DNA from 3 places in the Arthrobacter sp. NPDC056493 genome. Region 3 is predicted to be linked to each of the others. Evidence: riboswitches for the same ligand, from Rfam matches in the RefSeq annotation. Region 3 holds a riboswitch; each other region holds the start of a gene.
What was found. Region 3 has a riboswitch for S-adenosylmethionine ahead of ACFQ50_RS03525 (bifunctional o-acetylhomoserine/o-acetylserine sulfhydrylase). Riboswitches for the same ligand answer to the same signal wherever they lie in the genome.

Region 1 (7,305 bases), on a different contig from region 3:
GAAGGGCAGGCCGAGCTTTCCGGCGAGCCGGGCACTGGGGCCGGCGCTGGACCCGTGGATCCAGAACCCGGGAGCGTGGCCCTGCGCCGGGTGGACGGTGACTTCCGTGCCCTGCGCTGCGCGGTATTCGCCGGCGAAGAACGCGATGATGTCCTGGACGTCGTTTTCGAAGTTGTCCGCATCACCGGCCACCCGCCCCAGCAGATCGGCCTGGACCTGGAAGCGCTCGGGAAACTTCCTGCCGAACAGCGGCCGCGGGGCCGGGATCACCAGGCCGTCCACCACGCGGTTCCCCGAAGGGCCGGAGGAGGCCGGCGAAGGGGCCAGCGGAGCGGGAGCCCCGGCCTCTTCGGCCGGCACCTTGGGCACCCCGGACCTGCCAAAGCCGAGGTCCACGCGCCCCGGGTACAGGGCGGACAGTGTCCCGATGTTTTCGGCGATCTGCACCGGCCGGTAGTTACCCAGGATGGTGGCCGCCGTTCCCACCCGGATGCTGCTCGTCGCCGCGGCAATGAGGGCGGACAGGACGTGCGGGGCGGAGCCGGCAACGCCCGGACTCAAGTGGTGTTCGGCCAGCCAATAGCGGCTGTACCCCAGCGCCTCTGCCGAGACGGCCAGCGCAATGCTGTTCCGCAGGGCGTCTGCGGCAGTCTGGCCGGCGGAGACGGGGCTGAGATCAAGGACCGAGAGGGGAACCGCGGAAGGCTTGGGCATGGCAGAACACTACGGAGCGTCCGGCGCCGGCCAAACTCCTCCGTCACCGTCCTCAACGTCCGGAAACCGGGGGTAACCGGAGCCCAAAATCCGTCACAAATGAAGGCTGCGCATGACGGAATGCACCGCTGCTTGACGCGGTATTTCCCGAATTGACACCACGAGACCGGCGGTTTGGAAAAGTCCGGCCAGCCCTCCTAGATTCAACGTCTAGGTCCAGAGTCAGCACGCCAAGGACCGGCTCGTGCTGCGGCAACCCTCAGGCATTTGATGGCGGGGTGCTCCGGAAACAGACCTGGCCGCATTGCGGCAAGTGAATGTCGAGACGGCCGTCCGCGGCCCCTAAAAAGAGGGAACCATGCCTTCATTACCCACACCCAAAAACCGTTCCGCCGTGCTCGGCATCGAGCTCGACGGGGACGGCGCACACCCGGCCGCCTGGCGATTCGCCGCGCACGAGCCCGGCGCGTTGCTCACCGGCAGCCGCATCCGGGAAACCGTCCAGGCAGCGGACATCGCCGGCTTTCACCTGGCCACGTTCAGAGACTCACGGACCACGGACACCGGGGCCGCCGGAGTCGCGGGACGGATAGATGCCGTGCAGCGTGCGGCCTTCGCCTCGACGGTAACAAGGTCGATCGGCCTGGTGCCCGAAGCGGGCGTGGTCTACACGGAGCCCTTCCACGTGGCCACCCAGCTGGCGAGCCTGGACTATTCCTCCCGCGGCCGGGCAGGGTGGCTGGTCAGCGCAGAGAACACGCCGCAGGAAGCACGTTCCGTGGGCCGCGACCAACTTCCCGCCGGGGAGGCCGGCGCGGAGGCGGCGGACGTCGTCGAAAGCGCCCGGCGGCTGTGGGATTCGTGGGAAGACGACGCCGTGATCCGGGACGAGGCCACCGGCCGGTTCCTCGACGCGGGCAAGCTGCACTATGCGGATTTCGAGGGAAACCGGTTTTCCGTGAAGGGCCCGTCGATCATTCCGCGCCCCTTCCAGGGGCAACTGCCGGTAATTGCCCCGGCGGCGCTGCTGCCCGCCGTCGAAGCCGACGTGGCGCTGGTAACCGCGGCCAAGCCGGAGGAGCTGGCGCCAGCTGCGGAGGCTGCAAGGAACGCCGGCGCCCCGCGCACACTCCTGGAACTGGACGTGGTCCTCGACGCCCGTGGCCAGCGGGCAGCCGACCGGCTGGCCGAACTGGAAGCGCACGAGCCATGGCAGGGCGGCGCCCGCTACGTGGGAGACGCGGCCGGGCTGGTGGAGCTCCTCGCCGAGCTGTTCCAGCAGGGCGACGGGGTCTGGATCAGCCCCGCGGTGCTGGACACCGACCTTCCGGAGCTGGCCGCCCTGGTGCTCCCGGAACTTCGGCGCAGCGGCCTGCTGTCCAGCCCCCTCCCGGGCAGCACCCTGCGTGAATCCTTCGGCCTGCCCCGTCCCGCCAACCGCTATGCCGCCGCCGCGGCCCTCTAGAGAGGCCAGACCCATGAGCACCCCCTCGCGCACTGCCGGTAACGGCCAGATCCAGTTCGGCGTCTTCTTCCAGGGCGTCAACCACACCACAGTCTGGCGTGATCCAGAGAGCGGATCCCAGACCGACTTCGAATCTTTCCGCCGGGTGGCACAGACCGCAGAACGCGGCCTCTTCACGGCCTTCTTCCTGGGCGAAGGGCTGCGGCTCCGCGAACACCTGGGCCGGATCCACGAGCTCGACGTCGCGGGCCGGCCGGACGCGCAGACGGCCCTCGCGGCCCTGGCTGCAGTGACCACCAACATCGGACTCGTGGCCACGCAGAACACCACCTACAACGATCCCGCCGACCTGGCCCACCGGCTGTCCAGCCTGGACCTTCTCTCGGGCGGCCGGGCGGCGTGGAACATCGTGACCACGGACAACGCCTGGACCGGTGCCAACTTCCGGCGCGGCGGGTTCCTGGCTCACGAGGACCGCTACATCCGGGCCGAAGCATTCGTCCAGACCGCCAAAGCGATCTGGGATTCCTGGGCTGACGGCGCAATCGCCGGGTCCCGGGGCTCCCGCAGATGGCTGGCCGAGGACGGCATCACCTCCGTCCGCCGCAAGGACGCGAGTTTCGACGTCGAAGTCACCGGCCGCCTCCCGCGCTCCGGCCAGCAGCACCCGGTCCTGTTCCAGGCCGGCGACTCCCCGGACGGGCGCGACTTCGCGGTCCGCAACGCCGACGTCATCTTCTCCCGGCACGCCGGGCTGGAGGAGGCCAAGAAGTTCCGGGAGGACATTGTGGCCCGGACGCTAAAGGCAGGCCGGCCGGCGGATGACGTCAAGATCTTCCCGGGACAGGAGTTCATCCTGGCACCCACCGCCAAGGAAGCGGAGGAAAAGCACCAGTGGGTCCGCGAACGGCAGGTGGGTCCGCAGACCGCCATTGCGTTCCTGGAGCAGTTCTGGGGCCGCACCCTCAGCGAATACGACCCCGACGGCCCGCTTCCCGACGTCGACCCCGTCGTAGACGTCACCGACCCCACCCGGGGCAACGCGTTCCATGGAAAGAACGCCCGGGAGCTTGCCGCGGAGTGGCGGGCCGAGGCGAAGGAGAAGGGGCAGTCCATCAGGCAGTTCGTCTCCGGCCGCGCCCAGCTCAACGGCCGGGGCCTGGTCGGTTCCTACGACGACGTCGCCGACCTGCTGGCCGAATACGCCCATTCCGGTGCCGTGGACGGTTTCAACATCACGCCCTGGATCGTCCCCTCCGGACTCGACGACATCGTCAACGAGCTTGTCCCCAGGCTGCAGGACCGAGGGGTCTACCGGACCGGATACGAGGGCACCACGCTCCGCGAAAACCTGGGGCTCCGCGCCCCGCTGTCACACCGCAGCGGCTCCCTGGCATCGGTGGGCACCAACGAAAACGAGGAAGTCGCATGACCACCCGAAACATCCACGCTGCTTCCACCCGTCCTGAACCGGCCAGGGCACGGCGGATCGGCAGGACAGCGGCCGCCGGTGCGCTGCTGGGAACCGTTACGCTGCTGCTCGCCGCGTGCGGCGGAACGTCCGACGCCGGATCCCAGCCGGGTGCCAGCGGCACCCCTGTCCGGGGCGGCAACCTCAATTTCGCGGTTTCCGTGGACCGCGGGTGCATCGATCCGCAGCAGGTGGGCAACAACGACGCGATCGCCGTCGCCCGCCAGACGGTGGCGTCGCTGACCTCCCAGGACCCGGACACCGGCGAGATCGTGCCGTGGCTGGCCGAGAAGTTTGAGGCGAACAAGGACGCCACGAGCTTCACGTTCACGCTCCGGAGCGGGGCCACCTTCGCCGACGGGACACCCATTGACGCCCAGTCGGTCAAGACCAACTTCGAGGCGATCAAGGCCCTCGGCGCCAAAGCCACGCTGGGTTCCACGTACCTGAGCGACGTCAGCGGCATCACGGTCAAGGATCCGAAGACGGTGGTGGTGGATTTCGCGAAGCCGAACGCCCAGTTCCTGCAGGCCACCTCCACCTTCACCCTCGGGCTGCTCTCCCCGGCGTCGGCGAAACTCAGAGCGGCCGACCGGTGCGCCGGCAAATTCGACGGATCGGGCCCGTTCACCGTGAAGAGCTACACGGTGGACAAGGAAGCAGTCCTGCAGCGCCGGGCAGGATATGCGTGGCCGGCCTCCACGAACAGCAACAAGGGTGAGGCCTACCTGGACACCGTCACCTTCAAGATCATCCCGGAAGCAGGCAACCGGACCGGCAGCCTGCAGTCCGGGCAGATCGATGCCACAGCGGCCATCTCCGCTGCGGACATCAAGCTCTTTGACGGCAACGGCTTCTGGAAGGAGACCAGGGCGAACCCGGGCGTGGTCTACAACCTGTACTCCAACGAGTCCACACCGAAGCTCAAGGAGACGGCGGTGCGCCAGGCGATTTCCAAGGCCATCAACCGCGAGGAAATCACCAAGACGCTGCTGACCGAGGCAGACCAGCCCGCCAAGGGAGTGCTGTCCCACACCACCCCGTTCTTCCAGGACTTCAGCGATCTGCTGAAGTTCGATCCCGACGGCGCCAAGAAGCTCCTGGACGACGCCGGATGGAAGCCCGGAGCGGACGGCATCCGCGCCAAGAACGGCCAGAAGCTCTCCTTCTCGGTCACCTACTGGCAGTCGCCGAAGGAAGTGCTGGAACTCGTGCAGCAGCAGCTCAAGGCGGTGGGCATCGACCTTCAGCTGAAGTTCACCACCATCGCTGACGTCACGGCAGCCCAGGCGAACAAGGACTACGACTTCTCCTACGGCAACCTGACCCGCAGCGATCCGGATGTCCTGCGGACCGTCTTCGGCGCCAACACGGCCCGCGGCGGCAGCAACCTCCGCTCTGCTTTGCCGGTGGACACCACCCTTGGCGAGCAGGCAGCCGCACTGGACAAGGGCGCACGGCAGAAGCTCGTGGACCAGGCCCAGGAGACACTCATCAAGGACGCGCACTCCATCCCGCTGTACGAGCTCTCCACCACGATCTCCGCCAGCGAGAAGGTGCACGACCTGAAGTTCGAGGCCTCCAGCCGCCTGGACTTCTACGACGCCTGGCTGGCCAAGTAGTGTTCCGCTACATCGGGCAACGTCTCTTGCAGGGTGCCTTTGTTCTCTGGGCGGCCTACACCGTCTCCTTCTTCATCCTTTACCTGCTCCCGGGCGACGCCGTCAGCATCATGGCCAGCGGGGACGAACAGAATTCCGTGGACCCTGCGCTCGTGGCGAAGCTCCGCAGCGAATACGGGCTGGACCGGCCGCTACACGAGCAGTACCTCATCGCCCTGGGCAGGGCCCTGCAGCTCGACTTCGGCATCTCCATCAAGAACGGCGTGGCTGCCACGCAGTCCGTGGCCGAGGTCCTGCCGGAAACCATCAAACTGGCCGCCGCGGGATTCGCCCTGGCCGTACTGCTCGGCAGCGCCCTGGCCACCGCGGCCACCTTCAGCCGGAACCCCTGGGTGCGGCAGGCCCTCGGCTCGCTGCCCCCGCTCGGGATCGCCGTGCCGACGTTCTGGATCGGGCTGCTGCTCCTGCAGCTGTTCTCCTTCCGGCTACGGATGTTTCCGGCGATCGGCAACGACGGCGCCGCCAGCATCGTCCTGCCGGCACTTACCCTGGCGATCCCGACGGCGGCCGTCATCGCCCAGCTGCTGTCCCGCAGCCTGCGGCAGACCCTCGGCGAGCCGTACATCGAGCAGGTCCGGGCCAAGGGTGCCAGCGAAGCACTCATCAACTTCGGGCACGCCCTCCGCAACGCGGCCATCCCCACCCTGACGATGCTTGGAATCCTGGTGGGGAACCTGCTGGCCGGTGCCGTGGTCAGTGAAACCGTATTTTCGCGCGCCGGCATCGGCCGGCTCACGGTCACGGCCGTCAACAGCCGGGACATTCCCGTGGTGCAGACGCTCGTTGTCCTCGCGGCCGCCATCTTCGTGGTCACCAGCCTCGTGGTGGACCTGATCTACCCTCTCGTGGATCCCCGCATCAACGTCGGCAAGACGGCCAAGGCCTAGGAGGCACCATGTCACAGCAGCTCTTGTCGGAGACCGACACGGATTCCGACACAGCCCGGGCAGGAGACGCAGCCGCCCGTCCGCCGCGCGCAGCGGGTGGAATTGACGCCGCCGCGGCCGCTGAACCGGCCCGTCAGCCGGGCAGGAGAGCGACGGGGCAGGGCCCGGGTCTCCGTTTCCTGAACCGGGCGGCCCGGGGCATCGTCAGCAGCCCGGGCCTGTTCCTCGCCGTCCTGGTGCTGGCTACCACACTGCTCTGGGCCGCCGTCCCGGGCGCCTTCACCCCGTGGCCGCCGGACACCGGGGTCCCTGCGGACCGGCTGCTGCCGCCGTCGCCCACGCACTGGTTCGGCACGGACAGCCTGGGCCGTGACCTGTTCTCCCGTGTGGTGCACGGCTCGGCGACGTCGCTGGCCGCCACTGCCGTCGCCGTGGCCGTTGGCCTCGTGGCCGGTTCGGCCCTTGGGCTGCTGGCCGGGTTTGTGCGCGGCTGGGTTGATGACGCCATCATGCGCCTCATGGATGTCCTGCTCGCCATTCCGAGCCTCCTGCTGTCCCTGGCCCTGATCACGGTGCTGGGCTTCGGCACGGTCAATATCGCCATCGCGGTAGGCGTGGCCAGCGTGGCCAACTTCGCCCGCATCATGAGGTCCGAATCGCTGCGCGTGGGAACGGCGGTGTACGTCGAGGCGGCACGGTCCTCCGGCGTGCGCTGGCACACCATCCTGCTCCGCCATGTGCTGCCCAACGCGGCCGGGCCGGTGCTCGCACTGTCCGCGCTGGAGTTCGGCGCGGCCGTGCTGTCCATCTCGTCGCTCAGCTTCCTGGGCTTCGGCGCCCCGCCGCCCGCCTCGGAATGGGGTTCCCTCGTGGCCGGAGGCCGCGACTACCTCGTGGCCGCGTGGTGGCTGGTGACCCTGCCAGGCGTGGTGATTGCCGCCGTCGTGCTTTCCACCAACCGCATCTCCCACGCTTTCCAGACAAGGACCAGCCGATGACCGCCAATACAGCAGCCCCTGCCGGGCCGCCACTGCTGACCGTGGAGGAACTGAACGTCTCCTACCTGGTGGACGGCGAATCGCAGCC
Region 2 (7,305 bases), on a different contig from region 3:
CCGCGGGCGCCGGCAGCTTCCGACGGCGTGCGCTTCTTTCCGAATCCCTGCCTGCCGTGGTCGGCCCGGGCCGGAAGAGCCTGGGCGGGTACCTGGGCAGCAGCAGCCGCCGGTACGGATCCCTGAACCTGCGGCGTCGCCGCGGAAAGGTCCGTGATGAGGCCCGTCCCGGCGCATTCGCGTACGTCGGCGATCCCGGCCGCAGCCGCGCGCTTGTCCTCAAAGGGAGCGGAGATTGCCAGTACCGTTCCATCGGGGGCCTTCAGCCGGAACCGGAACTGGGATTCTGCATCAACAAAAACTTCAAATACTCCGGCCATGGCGGTCCTTCCGGTCAGGGAGGCTGCACGCAGCGTCTTCGCGGCCGTGGCCCCGAACGCATCGCTGCGTCTGTCCTTGGGTGGGGTGCTGAACCGACAGGGGTTTGATCGGTTCATCGGTGTTATTAGAGTCTGCCCAGTGCACATGGAGCCTAACAAGACCATCCGTGTAAACCCTGGGTAAACCCTGTCTGTACACCCCACTAAACCGTGCCGCACCCCCGTTCTCAAGGACGGCCGAAACGAAGGTACGTGCAGCGCAACGCACGTTCACAGCCCGCCATTGAAGGTAAGAAAGCAGTCAGATCCCGAAGGAAAGGCCCCGAAGGGAAGGCTCCGACGGGCCGGATCCCGAAGGCAGGGATCCGGCAGCGTCAGATCTGCTTGATCGCCTGTTCCAGGTCGGCGATCAGGTCATCCGCGTCCTCCAGGCCCACGGACAGCCGCACCACTCCGTCGCTGAGCCCGATCGCGGCACGTCCTTCCGGCCCCATGGCCCGGTGCGTGGTGGTGGCGGGGTGGGTGATCAGGGACTTGGCGTCGCCCAGGTTGTTGGAGATGTCGATGATCCTCAGGGCGTCCAGCAGCGCAAAGGCGGCGTCCTTGCCCGACTGGCCTGCCGTCGTCGCGAGTTCCAGCGTGAGCACGGTGCCGCCGGCCTTCATCTGCTTCGCGGCCAGATCGTACTGCGGGTGGGACTTCAGCAGCGGGTACTTGACCCAGCTGACGGCGGGCTGGTCCTCGAGCCATTCGGCCAGGCGCAGCGCCGTGGCGGAGGAGTGGTTCACGCGGAGCGACATTGTCTCCAGGCCCTTGGTGAGGACCCAGGCATTGAACGCGGAGAGCGCCGGTCCGGTGTGGCGCATGAGCTGCTTGACTGGTCCGTCGATGAATTCCTTGGTGCCCAGGATGGCGCCGCCCATCACGCGGCCCTGGCCGTCGATGTGCTTGGTGCCGGAGTAGACGATTACGTCTGCGCCGAGGTCTCCGCAGCGCTGCAGCAGCGGGGTGGCGAAGACGTTGTCCGCCACCACCTTGGCGCCGGCGGCGTGGGCGAGTTCGCTGACAGCGGCGATGTCCACGATTTCCTGCATGGGGTTGGACGGGGATTCGAAGAAGACGGCCGTGGTGGGCACCGAGAGGGCGGCGCGCCACTGCTCGAGGTCCGGCCCGTCCACGAACACCGTCTCCACGCCCCAGCGCGGCAGGATTTCGTTGAGGATGACGAAGCAGGAGCCGAACAGGGAACGGCTGGCCACCACGCGGTCCCCGGCGCCGAGCAGGGCGCCCAGTGCGGTGAACACGGCGGACATGCCGGACGCCGTCGCAAAGCACGCCTCGGTGCCTTCGAGCAGGCGAAGGCGCTCCTGGAAGGTGGCCACGGACGGGTTGCCATAGCGCGAGTAGACGAAGCGCTCGTCCTCGCCGGTGAAGGCGCGCTCGGCGGCTGCTGCCGACTCGTAGACGAACCCCGAGTTGAGGAAGACCGGTTCGGTGGTCTCTTGGAAATTGGTGCGGTCAAGCCCGCCGCGGACGGCCTGGGTATCGGGGCTCCAGCCGGCGGCGTCGTGATTAAAGGTCAACTTAGTTCTTTCCCAGGTTTGTCGGCAGGCCACGGTTCTTCCAGCCGTTCACGGTGCGCTCACCGTAGCGGTCAGGCTCACCCTCGAAGCCTTCGAGAACGTTGTAGGCCGTGAAGCCGGCCTGCGTGGCGGCGGTGGCGGCAGCGATGGAGCGCTGGCCGGAGCGGCACAGGAACAGCAGCTCCACCCGGGTGTCCTCGGGCGCCTGCTGCTTCAGCTGCTCGACGAAGTCGGGGTTGGGAATGCCGCCGGGAAAGGTCCACTGGATGAAGAGCGGATCGTTCTCCGTGGCCTTGGTGTCCGGAATGCCGATGTGCGCCCATTCGCCCTCGGTGCGCACATCCACGAGGACGGCGCCTTCCTCGAGCTTTGCCCAGGCGTCCTGGGGGGTGAGGTCTCCGGCGTAGCTCATGCGTGCCCCTCGAAAGCCTGGGCGGTGAGGTCCTCGTCGGAGTCCAGCCGGTCCACGGCGGTGGCGACGGCCGCATCTGCGGTGGCGATGGCGGCAGGCAGGATGACGGCCTGGGCCACGATGACGCTGGTGCCGTTGAAGGTGGCTGCGGGGCTGCCGTGCAGCACGTATCCCTCGGCCAGGGCCGCCGTGATGCGCTCACAGAACTCGCGGTTGTCCGGCCCCGTGATCAGGCGGTAGGACAGCTTTTCCTCAGGTTTATCCTGCTGGGACGGCAGCGTTGCAACGGCGGGGGCGTCTGACACGACGGATCTCCTTTTCTCACGCTTGCAGCTCGAAGTGGTCGATATGCCGAGTATTCACCTGAGGCACCCCGCCGTGGAATGGAGGGTTGCCGACCGGCCAGTCAGGGCTTCATGCCGGTACTCATTACTCCCCAAAAACGTAACACTGACGACGGCGGCGCGCACCGCCGCCGCCGTCATGTTCCGTAACGCATCGGGCCCGGTGTGAGGCCGCGTTGCGGTTACAAAGCCGGTGGCCGGGAGGATAATGACGGAAGATGAACCGCCGTAACGCCGGATGAAACCAGGCCACAGTGAATGATTCGACCGCGAATACAGTGACTCCCATGCTGCACTTTGGATGGTTCGTGGGCCATGGCTTCGGGGTTCAGGGCTGGGGCACGCCCGGCTACGGAATCGGCTATGACTGGAAGAAGCCGGCCCCCTATCAGCATGCGGTCCGGGAGTTCGAGCGGGCGGGGCTGGACCTGTTCATCATCGAGGACTCGCTCACCGTCCCCGACACTTACGGGGGCAGCGCGGAGGTCTCGCTGGCGCAGGCGTCCTTTGCGCCGAAGCACGATCCGCTGGCGCTGGTGCCGTACCTGCTCTCCGCCACGGAGCACCTGGGCATCGTGCCCACCATCAGCGCCTCCTTCTATCCGCCCTTCACCGCGGCCCGGCTGCTGGCAACCCTGCAGCACTTCTCCAACGGGCAGCTGGGCTGGAACGTGGTGACCTCCGGCAGCGACCTCGCCGCGCAGAACTACGGACTGGACCAGCAGATCGAGCACGACCTCCGCTACGAGAAGGCCGAGGAGTTCGTGGACGTCGTCCGCAAGCTCTGGCGCAGCTGGGAACCGGACGCCATCCTGGAGGACACCCGGGCAGGCATCTTCGCGGACCACACGAAGGTCCGGCCGATCCACCACGACGGCGAGTTCTTCAAGGTCCGGGGACCGCTGAACACGGCACCGCTGCCGGAGGAGCCGGTGCTGGTGCAGGCCGGGGCATCGCCCCGGGGCAAGGCCTTCGCCGGGGCGAACGCGGATGTTGCCATTGCCCTGGCCCGCGGCGTGGACGGCATGAAAGCGTACCGGGACTCCATCCGCGCCGAAGCCGCCGGGGCCGGCCGGAACCCCGACGACGTCAAGGTGCTGTTTGTCCTCAAGCCCACCGTCACCAGTTCCAGGGCCGAGGCCGAGGAGTTGAGGGCTGCCCGGCGGGAGCTCACCCAGCGGGACATCGACAGCCAGCTCAACTCGATCTCCTACCTGTCCGTCATCGACTTCAGGCAGTTCGACCTCGACGCGCCCCTCCCCGAACTCAGCACCAACAGCAACCAGGGCACCCTGGAGCACTTCTCCAAGGCCGCGCCGCCGGGTTCCACCTTGCGGCAGATCCTGCAGGCCCGCAGCGGCGGCGCCGGTGACAGCATCATTGGCACCGCGGAAGAAATCGCCGACTACCTTGAGGAAACCGGGGCCGCGGTGGGCGGCGACGGGTTCCTCTTCTCCGGCTTCGTGGACCCGGCCACCATTCACGGCGTGCTGGACAGGCTGGCGCCGGTGCTCCGCCGTCGGGGTTTGCTGCGGACGAGCTATGGCGACGGCGGCTTCCGCCGGAACCTGCTGGACTTCTAGGCCATGGCAGGGGCCGGTGCAAGGGCGGGGGCCGGAGGATCCGACGGACTCCTGCCGGGCGTCCGGCGCGGCACGTTCCTGATCGGCACGGCCCACATCCGGGCCGACGACGTGGCCGCGGCGGCCGCCGATCCCGCGGTGGAGGTGGTCCTCAGCGCCGAAGCCCTCGAGCTCGTGGGCCTGTCCCGCGAGGTGGTTCAGGCAGCCATCGATTCCGGTGACCGGGTCTATGGCCTCAACACCCTGCTTGGCTCCGGACGGGACACGGCTGTGGAGCAGGAATCCATCCTCGACTTCCAGCTGCAGGTGGTGCGCTACCACCACAGCGGCGTCGGCGCGTTGCTGGGCCGGGATGAAGTCCGTGCCCTCATCCTGGCCAGGCTCATCGGGTTCACCCGGGGAGGCTCGGGGGTGCGACCGGAAACTGCCCGGTTCTATGCCGAACTGCTGAACAGGGCCGTGCTGCCGGCCGTTCCGCGCGACGGGTCCGTCGGTTCGTCGGACCTCACCCAGCTGGCGGCGGTTGCCGCCGTCGCCATCGGGGAGGGACAGGCGCTAACTGCCGACGGCGGCCTGCAGGACGGCGCGGAAGCGCTCACCGCAGCCGGGCTGGAACCGCTGGTCCTGGCGCCGGGCGAGGCCCTGGCGCTGGTCAGCGCCAACTCCTATTCGATCGGCACCGGCGCGCTGGAACTCCGCCGCATCCGGAGGCTCGCCGATCTGGCGGACACCGCCCTGGCGCTCTCGCTTGAGGCCACCGCACGGTACGACGGCGGCGGGAACCTGAGCGCGTTCTCGCCTGCTGTGCAGTCGGCCAAGGCTGTGGACGGCCAGCGCGTCTCGGCGGCCAACGTCCGGCGCCTGGTGCGCGGCGGCTGGCTGGAGGACCCGCGGCGGCAGGTGTCAGTCCAGGATGCCCTGTCCTTTCGCGCGGCGCCGCAGACGCACGGTGCGTTCCGGGCCCAGGTCACGGCCCTGGCCGAGGCGCTCGAGGTGGAGCTCAACGGCAGGGGCGACAATCCGCTAACGGACATAGCCTCGGGCCGGATGGTGTCAGGCGGAAACTTCCAGCCGATGCAGCTCGCCTTGGCGTTCGAGGCGCTGCGGCTGGGACTGGCGCACGTGGGAATCAGCAGCGAGCGGCGGACCGCCAAGCTCTACCCGCCGCAGCGCCTGATCCGGCAGCTCAACCTCGAGGCGGCCCGGGCCGGCACGCCGCTCGCATCCGAGGACCTGCCCGGACTGCTCTGGTACTCGGCCGCGAGCCTGCTGGCGGAGCTGAAGTTCCTGGCGGCGCCTGCCACGCTCGGTGCGCCCACCCTGTCCGCGGACGTGGAGGACCACTCCACGCTGGCCCCGCTGGCCCTTCAGCAGCTGGAGCGCTCGGTAGAGGCGGCGGCCAAGCTCCTCACCATTGAGGCCCTGACGGCCTCCTACCTTTTGGCAGAGGCGCAGGACACGGACCTGCGGGAGCCGGAAATCCGGCAGCTCGGAACAGGCACCGGCGCCGTGGTGGCGAGGCTGTCGGAGCTGCTGGCAGGGCAACTGCCGGCGGCGGTGCTGCTGGAGAGTGCGCGGACTGCGCTGGGGGATTTGCTGGCAGGACTGCCTGCATTACGCACGCCGGATGCGGGCGGACCGAATGACGATCGCCCGAATACGGGTGGCCCGGATGACCGCCATCCGGATGATGGCGGAGGAGAAGCATGACCACTCTGACAGGGAGCGGCCACCAGCCACGGCATGTGGCGCCGATTATGGATCCGGGCATGGATGCTGATGCTGTGCTGGCGCGCGTCGGGAACACACCATTGGTTCCGCTGGAGGTGCTGAGCCGCGGGCTGGGGAGCACTGTCTTCGTCAAGCTCGAATCGGAGAATCCCGGCGGGTCCATCAAGGACCGGACCGCGCTGAGCATGGTCCGGGCGGCCGAGCGCAGCGGCGAACTGCAGCCCGGCGGGACCATCGTGGAAAGCACCTCAGGGAACACCGGAATCGGGCTCGCGCTGATCGGTGCACTGACAGGCCATCCGGTGGTGGTGGTCACCGGTGATTCCATTTCGTCGGAGAAGCTGGAGGCCCTGAACCGGTACGGGGCGCGGGTGGTGTTTACGGACTGGAGCGCGCCGTCGGACTCACCGGAGAACGCGCGGGCGGTCGCGGCCCGGATCACGGCCGAAATCCCCGGCGCGTGGCGGCCGCTGCAGTTCGACAACCCGGCCAACCCACGGGCGCACTATGAGGGGACGGCACCGGAAATCTGGGCGCAGACAGCCGGCCGGGTGACGCACTTCGTCGCGGGCGTGGGCACGGGGGGCACCATCACCGGGAACGGCCGGTACCTCAAGGAGAAGTCCGGCGGCCACGTCGAGGTGATCGGCGCCGACCCCTACGGCTCGGTGTACAGCGGCGGGCATCCGGGCCAGATCCTGGTGGACGGGGTGGGCAACTCCTGGCCCAAGCCCGACTGGCCGAAGGTCTTCGACCGCGGCCTGCTGGACCGGTTCCTGCGGATTCCCAACGACGAGGTGTACACCACGCTGCACCGGCTGCTCAACGACGAAGGACTGTCCCTCGGGCCGTCGTCGGGACTGACGGTGGCGGCGGCGCTCCGGGTGGCCAGGGCGGCACCGCACGGGTCAGTGGTGGTGGCAATCGCCCCGGACACCGGCAGCAACTACCAGAGCAAGGCCTTCAACCCAGAGTGGCTGGCGGACAACCACATCCGGCTTGCCACTGACCTCGCGGAAGACTAGCCCAACTCATACCAGCGCGTCGCCCCCAGGGGACCAGCGCCGTCGGAAACCATTCAGGAGGCCGGGCCGCTGGCGGCCGTCTCGCTTTCGGAACGGATCCAGGCATTCCAGTCCAGCGGGTGGACGGAGGGCCTGCCCAGCAGGTAGCCCTGCGCGGCAGCCATGCCGAGTTCGGTCACGGCCTGCAGTTCCGCCGGCGTCTCCACGCCCTGGGCGCCGATGACGGCACCAACGTGCCGGGCGAGTTCACCCATGGCGGCGGCCCTCAGCCGCTGGCCCGGGGAGTCCTCGATGCCCGCGATGAAAC
Region 3 (7,305 bases):
GTCCAGGCTTTCGTCAAGAGCCGGGACGCGGTGGCGGCGCAGGCGCAGTGACCGAGTAGGCGCGGTGGCTGCGCAGGTTCGGGCCATCTGTAAAGATTGAGCCCATGGCATCAACCTATGACGTGGTCATTGTGGGCGGCGGGATCGCCGGGCTGTCCCTTGCCTCTGCGCTGGCCGGCAAGTGCACGGTTGCCCTCGTGGAGGCGGAGCAGCAGCTGGCGTACCATACGTCCTCGCGCTCGGCCCGGCAGCTGATTCCCAGTTACGGCCCGCCGGTGGTGCAGGAACTCACCGTCCGCACCCTGGAGCTGATCGCGGCGGACGATGCCGGGCGGCCCCACCCCGTGCTGTCCCCGCGGAGCTTTATGCTGATCGGGGACGAGGAGACGGTCCGGGCCGAGTCCAGCGGCGAGATGCGCCGGATCGGCCACGACGAAGCGCTTGGCCTCTGCCCGGCACTGAAACCGGAGTCCTTCTCCGCCGCGGGCCTGGACACGGGGTCCTTCGGGTGCGACGCCCCGGTGCTGCTCGAAAGGCACCGGGCGCGCGCCGAGTCCGCCGGTGTGGACGTCATCACCGGCGCCCGCGTCCATTCCGCCCAGCGGCTGGGATCAGGCTGGGAGATCGGCGCCGGGCAGGAGGGCTTCTCGGCCGGCGTTCTGGTCAACGCGGCAGGTGCCTGGGCCGATGAGCTGGCGGTGCTGAGCGGCGTCGAGAAGATTGGCCTGCAGCCGTACCGGCGCACGGCGGCGATTGTCGGCGTCGACCATTCTCTGCCGGAGGGCAGCCCGATGGTGGCTGCCGCCGACGATTCCTTCTACTTCCGCCGGGAAGGCAGCGACGTGCTGATCTCGCCGTCGGAACATGTTGCCAGCCCGGCGGAGGACGCACGTCCCCGTCCCGGGGACGTCGAGCGGCTCATCTCGCGGCTCAATACCTTGACGACGCTGGGGATCGGTTCCGTGCGGACGGCCTGGACCGGCCTGCGCACCGAGGCGGCCGACGGCGTCCCGGTAGTAGGGTTCGACGCCGAAGCCCGCGGGTTCTACTGGCTTGCCGGCCAGGGCGGCTATGGCTTCCAGACGTCGTCCGGCATCGCGGAACTGGCCGCGGCCCAGATCCTGGCAGGTCCAGGTGCCAGTGCCGGGCTGGAAACCAGCACCGGGCGGGATGCCGGTCCGGAATCCCGGACAGCGGATGCGCTGGCTGCGACGCGCTGGTCCATCCGGCGCTGAAGAATGGATCCATGAGCACCCTGATCACCAACATTGCCGAACTGATGACCCAGGACGCGGAGCACCGTGTCCTCAAGGACGCGGCTGTGGTGGTCGAGGGGGAGCGGATCTCGTGGATCGGCCAGGCGTCCGCCGCCCCGGCGGCCGACGACTCAGTGGATGCGGGCGGCCGGGCCGTGCTGCCCGGCTGGGTGGACTCCCACACACACCTCATTTTCGCCGGCGACCGAACGGCGGAGTTCGAGGCGCGGATGGCGGGGGAGGAGTACAGGGCGGGCGGCATTGCTGTCACTACCGGGGCCACCCGGAACACCGGCGACTACGACCTCACGCGGCTGGCCCAGGGCCGCGTTGCCGAAGCCGTATCGCAGGGCACGACGTACCTGGAGACGAAGACCGGCTACGGCCTGGACGTTGAGCAGGAGGCGAGGAGCGCACGGATCGCCTCAAGAGTGGCGGACGAGGTCACGTACCTGGGCGCGCACCTGGTGCCGGCCGGCGTCGATCCCGATGAGTACACCAAACTTGCCTGCGGTCCGATGCTGGACGCGGTCCGCCCCTATGTCCGGTGGGCCGACGTATTTTGCGAAAAGGGAGCCTTTTCGGAGGAGCAGTCCCGCGCGGTGCTGCAGGCCTGCCACGACGCCGGACTCGGGCTGCGGGTGCACGGCAACCAGTTGGGGCACGGCGCCGGCGTCCGCCTCGCGGTGGAGTTCGGCGCGGCGAGCGTCGACCACGTCAACTATCTTTCGGAGCAGGACATCGCCGGCCTCGCCGCCGGCTGGTCCGGCTGGGATGCCGCATCAGGAACGGGCCGGCGGGGAACAGTGGCCACCTGCCTGCCGGCCTGCGACCTCTCCACCCGCCAGCCGCTGGCCCCCGGCCGGCAGCTCCTGGACGCCGGCGTGCCCGTGGCGCTCGCGTCCAATTGCAACCCCGGCACGTCCTACACGAGTTCCATGGCGTTCTGCGTCACCACAGCCGTGCTCCAGATGGGCCTGAGTGTCCATGAGGCCGTCCGGGCGGCAACGTACGGCGGTGCTTTAGCGCTGCAGCGCGAGTCCGGAAACGACGCCGACGGCGAGCGGGCGGTGGGCTCCATCGCCGTCGGGCACCGGGCAGACCTGCACGTCCTCAATGCCCCCTCCGCCACCCACCTGGCCTACCGGCCGGGCATGCCGCTCACCCACGCGGTTTGGCGTGCAGGGGTGCGCGCACGGTAGTGTCGGGCGGGACCATAACCCGTGTAGTCCGCGGTGGACAGTGACGCAAAATGATCATTAGGGGTCTGATACAATCAAAAAGCGTCATTTTTCGTGACGTTTTTGGATCTTGAAAGGCCCTGCATGACCCGCACCGACCGACTGACGGCCATCCTTGATCTGCTTGCCGAGGCCGGCCAGGTGGAAGTCGAGGAGATCGTCACCCGGCTCGGCGTATCACCGGCAACCGCCCGGCGTGACCTGGACAGCCTGGCCAAGCGCCGGCTGCTGACGCGCACCCGCGGGGGCGCCACCACCGGCGCCCTGGCCTACGATCTTCCCGGCAGGTACAACCGGGACGACCACGCCGTGGCCAAGCAGGAGATCGCCCTCGCCGCCTCGGCGCTCATCGCCCCAGGCATGGTGATCGGGCTGTGCGGCGGCACCACCAGCACGGCCCTGGCGCAGATCCTGGCCACCCGCGAGGACCTCAACTCGCCGTCGAACCAGCCCACCCTCACGGTGGTCACCAACGCCATCAACATTGCCTCGCAGCTTGCCGTCCGGCCCAACATCAAGGTGATGGTGACCGGTGGCATCCTCAACACCCGGTCCTATGAGCTCGTGGGCCCGTACACGGACATCATCATGCAGAAGGTGGTGCTGGACATCGCCTTTATCGGGGTTAACGGCGTCGACGCCGAGGTGGGGCCCACCAACACCGGCGAGGCCGAGGCAACGGTCAACGCCCTGCTGGCCAGCCGCGCCAGCGTCTCCTACGTGATCGCGGATTCCTCCAAGGTGGGCCGCCGGGCGTTCGCCACCATGGACGGCTACAACTTCACCCGGCTCATCACCGACTCCGGTATTTCCGCGGCGGACAAGGCCGCGTTCGAGGCGCGCGGCACCGAAGTGATCGTGGCCGGCGCCTAACACCAGGCGCACAGGCGGCGGTGCCTAGAAGACCACGGGCGGGGCGTCCAGCACGGTTTCGTCCACCCGGCGGTCCACCCACTGGGTGAAGGGGGTGTCGAGTTCGTACTTGCCTGCGCCGTTTTGCACCAGCATCCGGATCTCGGCGTTTTCCGGGTTGTTGAGCGACTCGAAGTACTCCACCGACCAGTGGAACCAGCGCATGCAGAACAGGCGCATGGTCAGGCCGTGCGTCACCAGCAGTGCGTTGGGGGAGTAGTCCGGCTTGGACCAGTGCCGGTACAGCGTCTCCATGAAGGAGGAGATCCGGTCGTAGACGTCGGAGCCGGACTCGCCTTCACGGAAACGGTAGAAGAAGTGGCCGTAGGCGTTGCGGAGTTCTTTCTGGTCCTCGATGTCGCCGGAAATCTGGAAGTTGGCCCAGTCTTGCTCGCGCAGCCGCGGCTCCTCGATCACCCGCTCCGTCAGGGAGCCAAGATTCAGCGCCTCGAGGGTCTGGTAGGCGCGCAGGTACGGTGACACGTAGACGCTCACCTGCCGGCCGTCCAGCTCGCGGCGGATGCGCTCCCCGGCGGCCTTCGCCTGCTCCAGCCCCAGCTCCGTCAGCGGAATCCGGTAGTCGGGCACCCTGTTGTAGATGGAGGTGTCCGCGTTGGCCGCCGACTGGCCGTGCCGGATCATGATGATTTTCCCGGGAGCGCTCATAGTTCCCCAGCATAGGGTGAGCCCGCGGCCGGACAGGAACCGACTGGCCAGACGGTTGCAGGAACCGGGAAGCCTGACAGGAAAGTACCAGCAGGTGCAGGCAAGATAGGAACATGTTGGTTCCCTCCCGCCGTCGGCTGCGGTTTGAAGTATGGATCGTCCTTGGCTTGTCGCTGGGACAGTCCGCCGTCTACTCGGTGGTGCAGCTACTGGACAAAATGACCCGGGCACCACTGGCGCAGGGGACGTCCACGCTGAACAGGTCGCAAAGCACCCGCGAGTATTTCGACCTGACCTACCAGCTGCTGGACATCATCTTCGCCCTGGTGCCGGTCCTGCTGGTGATCTTCTTCCTGACCGACCAGCGCCAGGCGAAGTCCGGGTCCGGCCATGACTCCGGCTCCGCGTTCCGGAAGCTGGGGTTCAACTTCGCCCGGCCTGGCAAGGACCTGCTGCAGGGTCTCGGGCTGGCCGCCGTGATCGGCATTCCGTCGCTGGGCCTCTACGCTGCCGGGCGGGCCCTGGGCATTACCACCGCCATCATCCCCAGCGGACTGGACGCTTACTGGTGGACGGTGCCCGTGCTGGTTTTGTCTGCGGTGCGCCATGCGATCGTGGAGGAGGTCATTGTGGTGGGCTACCTGCTGGACCGGTTCAACAAGTTCGGCTGGTCCATGCCCCTGGCGATCTTTGTGTCCTCAATGCTCCGCGGCAGCTACCACCTGTACCAGGGGTTCGGGCCATTCATTGGAAACGCCGTCATGGGCGTGGTCTTCGCCTGGGTCTACACCAGGACCCGGCGGGTCATGCCGCTGGTGATCGCGCACGCGCTGCTGGACATCGTCGCGTTCGTGGGGTTCAGCCTGTTCGGCAAAGCCGTCGGCCTGGGCTAGTCCGGGCCCGCGGTGGGCGGCCCGGATGATCCGGCCCGGGTTAGTGCCCGGCCGTTAAAAATGATTCGGCCGCCATCGGCGGGTGACGTCGTTGGCACCCGCTGATGGCGGCCGAAGTGGAGGGCAGAAAGCGCGTCAGATGGTGACGGCGCCTGCTGCGGTTTCGAACGTGACGGAGAGGATGCCCGGCGTACCGTGCGGGGCCACCCAGTTCACGGCGACGTCCTCAAGCGGCCGTTCGACGGGCTCGCCGAGCCACTCGGTCACGCGCTCGGCAGAGCCCGCGATCGTGAGGCTGGACATCTTCACGTTGCTGTCATAGGCGTTGGACGGGTGCAGGCCCGGATCGCCCTCCCACTTCAGCATGTACGGCACCTGCGGGTCCGCGATCAGGCCCAGGATGCCGATCTGCTTCCAGACCAGCTCCCGGCCGTCGGGGAACTTGCGGTTGCCGTTGACGGCGGAGCGGCCAAGGCGCTCCTCGAAGGGGGCGAGGTCGTCAACTTCGACGCACCACCCCATCCAGCCGCCGCCCGCCGCGGACCGGGCGCGGACGGCCTGGCCGAACGGTGCCTTGTCCGACGCCGGGTGGTCCAGGACCTCAACAACTTCCAGGTACTTGTGGCCGGCCAGCGGAATAATCATGTTCCGGGTTCCAAACCGGGGGTGCACCCCGCCCTTTACGGCTTCGACGCCGAGGGCAGAGGAGATACGTTCGGTGGTGGCCGCGAGGCCATCGTGTTCACAGGCGTAAGAGACGTGATCCATGCGCATGCCCTCATCTTGGCACTTTGTGACGGGCCTCTCAGCTTAGGGTCGCCTAACCTTGCAAAAAGTCCATACTTTGACGAAGTTCGTCACAAAGCTGTGCGCGTAACAGGGCCATTCCTACACTGATCGCAGGTCATGAGTGCCAGCGATGAAAGCCCCGGCTCGCTGGCCGGCAACCCTCCACCGCGGCGGGGTGCCCCGGGTGAAGACCTGGCTACGCGGCGCCCGCCGCGCGGCAAGCGCGGGCCTGTGCCGGGACCAGCACATGCCCCTAAGCAGAGGAGCCTGCATGTCCAACGCATGGTCATTCGAAACCCGCCAGATCCATGCCGGCCAGGTGCCTGACAACGCCACCGGCGCGCGGTCGCTGCCGATCTACCAGACGACGTCGTTCGTCTTTCCCAGCGCTGAAAGCGCGGCCGACCGCTTCGCGCTGGCCGAGATCGCGCCCATCTACACGCGGATCGGCAACCCGACCCAGGACGCCGTCGAACAGCGGGTCGCCAGCCTGGAAGGCGGGCTTGCCGCGCTGCTCCTGAGCTCCGGCCAGGCCGCCGAAACGTATGCCATCCTCAACGTCGCCGAGGCCGGCGACCACGTGGTGGCCAGCCCCAGCCTCTACGGCGGCACCTACAACCTGCTGGCACACACCCTGAAGAAGTTCGGCGTGTCCGTCACCTTCGTGGCCGACCCGGACAACCTGGAGCAGTGGCGCGACGCCGTGCAGCCGAACACCAAGCTGTTCTTTGCGGAGGTGGTGTCCAACCCCCGGCAGGACGTCCTGGACATCGAAGGTGTTTCCCGGACCGCGCACGAGGCCGGCGTGCCGCTGATCGTTGACAACACCCTGTCCACGCCCTACCTCATCAGGCCGCTCGAGTGGGGCGCGGACATCGTGGTGCACTCGGCCACCAAATACCTGGGTGGACACGGGGCCGCCATTGCCGGTGTCATCGTGGATTCAGGCAACTTCGACTTCAGCAGGGACCCGGAACGCTTCCCGGGCTTCAACACGCCGGACCCCACCTACAACGGCCTGGTCTACGCCCGCGACCTCGGCGCAGGCGGTGCCCTGGGAGCCAACCTGTCCTACATTCTCAAGGCGCGGGTCCAGTTGCTCCGCGACCTGGGCTCCGCGGTGTCCCCGTTCAATGCGTTCCTCATCGCACAGGGCCTGGAAACATTGAGCCTGCGCGTGGAGCGCCACGTGGCCAACGCGGTGGCCGTCGCCAGTTGGCTGGAAGCCCGGGGCGATGTGGAGTCGGTGGCCTACGCCGGCCTGCCGTCCAGTCCCTGGTACGAGCGTGGCCTGAAGTACGGGCCCAAGGGCACCGGCGCGGTGGTGTCCTTCACCGTGGCGGGCGGAGCCGAGGCAGGCAAGCGCTTCGTGGACGCCCTGGAACTGCACTCCCACGTGGCGAACATCGGTGACGTCCGCTCCCTGGTCATCCACCCGGCGTCGACCACGCACAGCCAGCTGACTCCGGAACAGCAGGGCGTGGCCGGGGTAGCCCCTGGCCTGGTCCGGCTGTCCGTGGGCCTGGAGCACATCGACGACATCCTGGC

Region 1: another riboswitch for S-adenosylmethionine. It lies ahead of ACFQ50_RS17640 (LLM class flavin-dependent oxidoreductase); the one in region 3 lies ahead of ACFQ50_RS03525 (bifunctional o-acetylhomoserine/o-acetylserine sulfhydrylase).
Region 2: another riboswitch for S-adenosylmethionine. It lies ahead of ACFQ50_RS06670 (DUF1737 domain-containing protein); the one in region 3 lies ahead of ACFQ50_RS03525 (bifunctional o-acetylhomoserine/o-acetylserine sulfhydrylase).

Annotation. Positions count from the first base shown of each region.
Region 1 covers NZ_JBHTSL010000048.1:17,430-24,734, reverse strand. Annotated here, with positions in the region: gene ACFQ50_RS17645 (LLM class flavin-dependent oxidoreductase) at 1-714, opposite strand, end outside; SAM riboswitch class IV at 928-1,036, shown strand; gene ACFQ50_RS17640 (LLM class flavin-dependent oxidoreductase) at 1,073-2,179, shown strand; gene ACFQ50_RS17635 (NtaA/DmoA family FMN-dependent monooxygenase) at 2,193-3,611, shown strand; gene ACFQ50_RS17630 (ABC transporter substrate-binding protein) at 3,608-5,272, shown strand; gene ACFQ50_RS17625 (ABC transporter permease) at 5,272-6,219, shown strand; gene ACFQ50_RS17620 (ABC transporter permease) at 6,228-7,217, shown strand; gene ACFQ50_RS17615 (dipeptide ABC transporter ATP-binding protein) at 7,214-7,305, shown strand, end outside.
Region 2 covers NZ_JBHTSL010000010.1:60,389-67,693, forward strand. Annotated here, with positions in the region: gene ACFQ50_RS06655 (YegP family protein) at 1-320, opposite strand, end outside; gene ACFQ50_RS06660 (O-succinylhomoserine sulfhydrylase) at 695-1,903, opposite strand; gene ACFQ50_RS06665 (rhodanese-like domain-containing protein) at 1,905-2,315, opposite strand; gene ACFQ50_RS06670 (DUF1737 domain-containing protein) at 2,312-2,620, opposite strand; SAM riboswitch class IV at 2,634-2,749, opposite strand; gene ACFQ50_RS06675 (NtaA/DmoA family FMN-dependent monooxygenase) at 2,947-4,242, shown strand; gene ACFQ50_RS06680 (aromatic amino acid ammonia-lyase) at 4,246-5,952, shown strand; gene ACFQ50_RS06685 (PLP-dependent cysteine synthase family protein) at 5,949-6,998, shown strand; gene ACFQ50_RS06690 (EAL domain-containing protein) at 7,052-7,305, opposite strand, start outside.
Region 3 covers NZ_JBHTSL010000005.1:64,276-71,580, forward strand. Annotated here, with positions in the region: gene ACFQ50_RS03490 (glycine C-acetyltransferase) at 1-51, shown strand, start outside; gene ACFQ50_RS03495 (NAD(P)/FAD-dependent oxidoreductase) at 105-1,235, shown strand; gene hutI (imidazolonepropionase) at 1,247-2,458, shown strand; gene ACFQ50_RS03505 (DeoR/GlpR family DNA-binding transcription regulator) at 2,582-3,370, shown strand; gene ACFQ50_RS03510 (histidine phosphatase family protein) at 3,395-4,075, opposite strand; gene ACFQ50_RS03515 (CPBP family intramembrane glutamic endopeptidase) at 4,189-4,968, shown strand; gene ACFQ50_RS03520 (VOC family protein) at 5,104-5,742, opposite strand; SAM riboswitch class IV at 5,871-5,987, shown strand; gene ACFQ50_RS03525 (bifunctional o-acetylhomoserine/o-acetylserine sulfhydrylase) at 6,029-7,305, shown strand, end outside.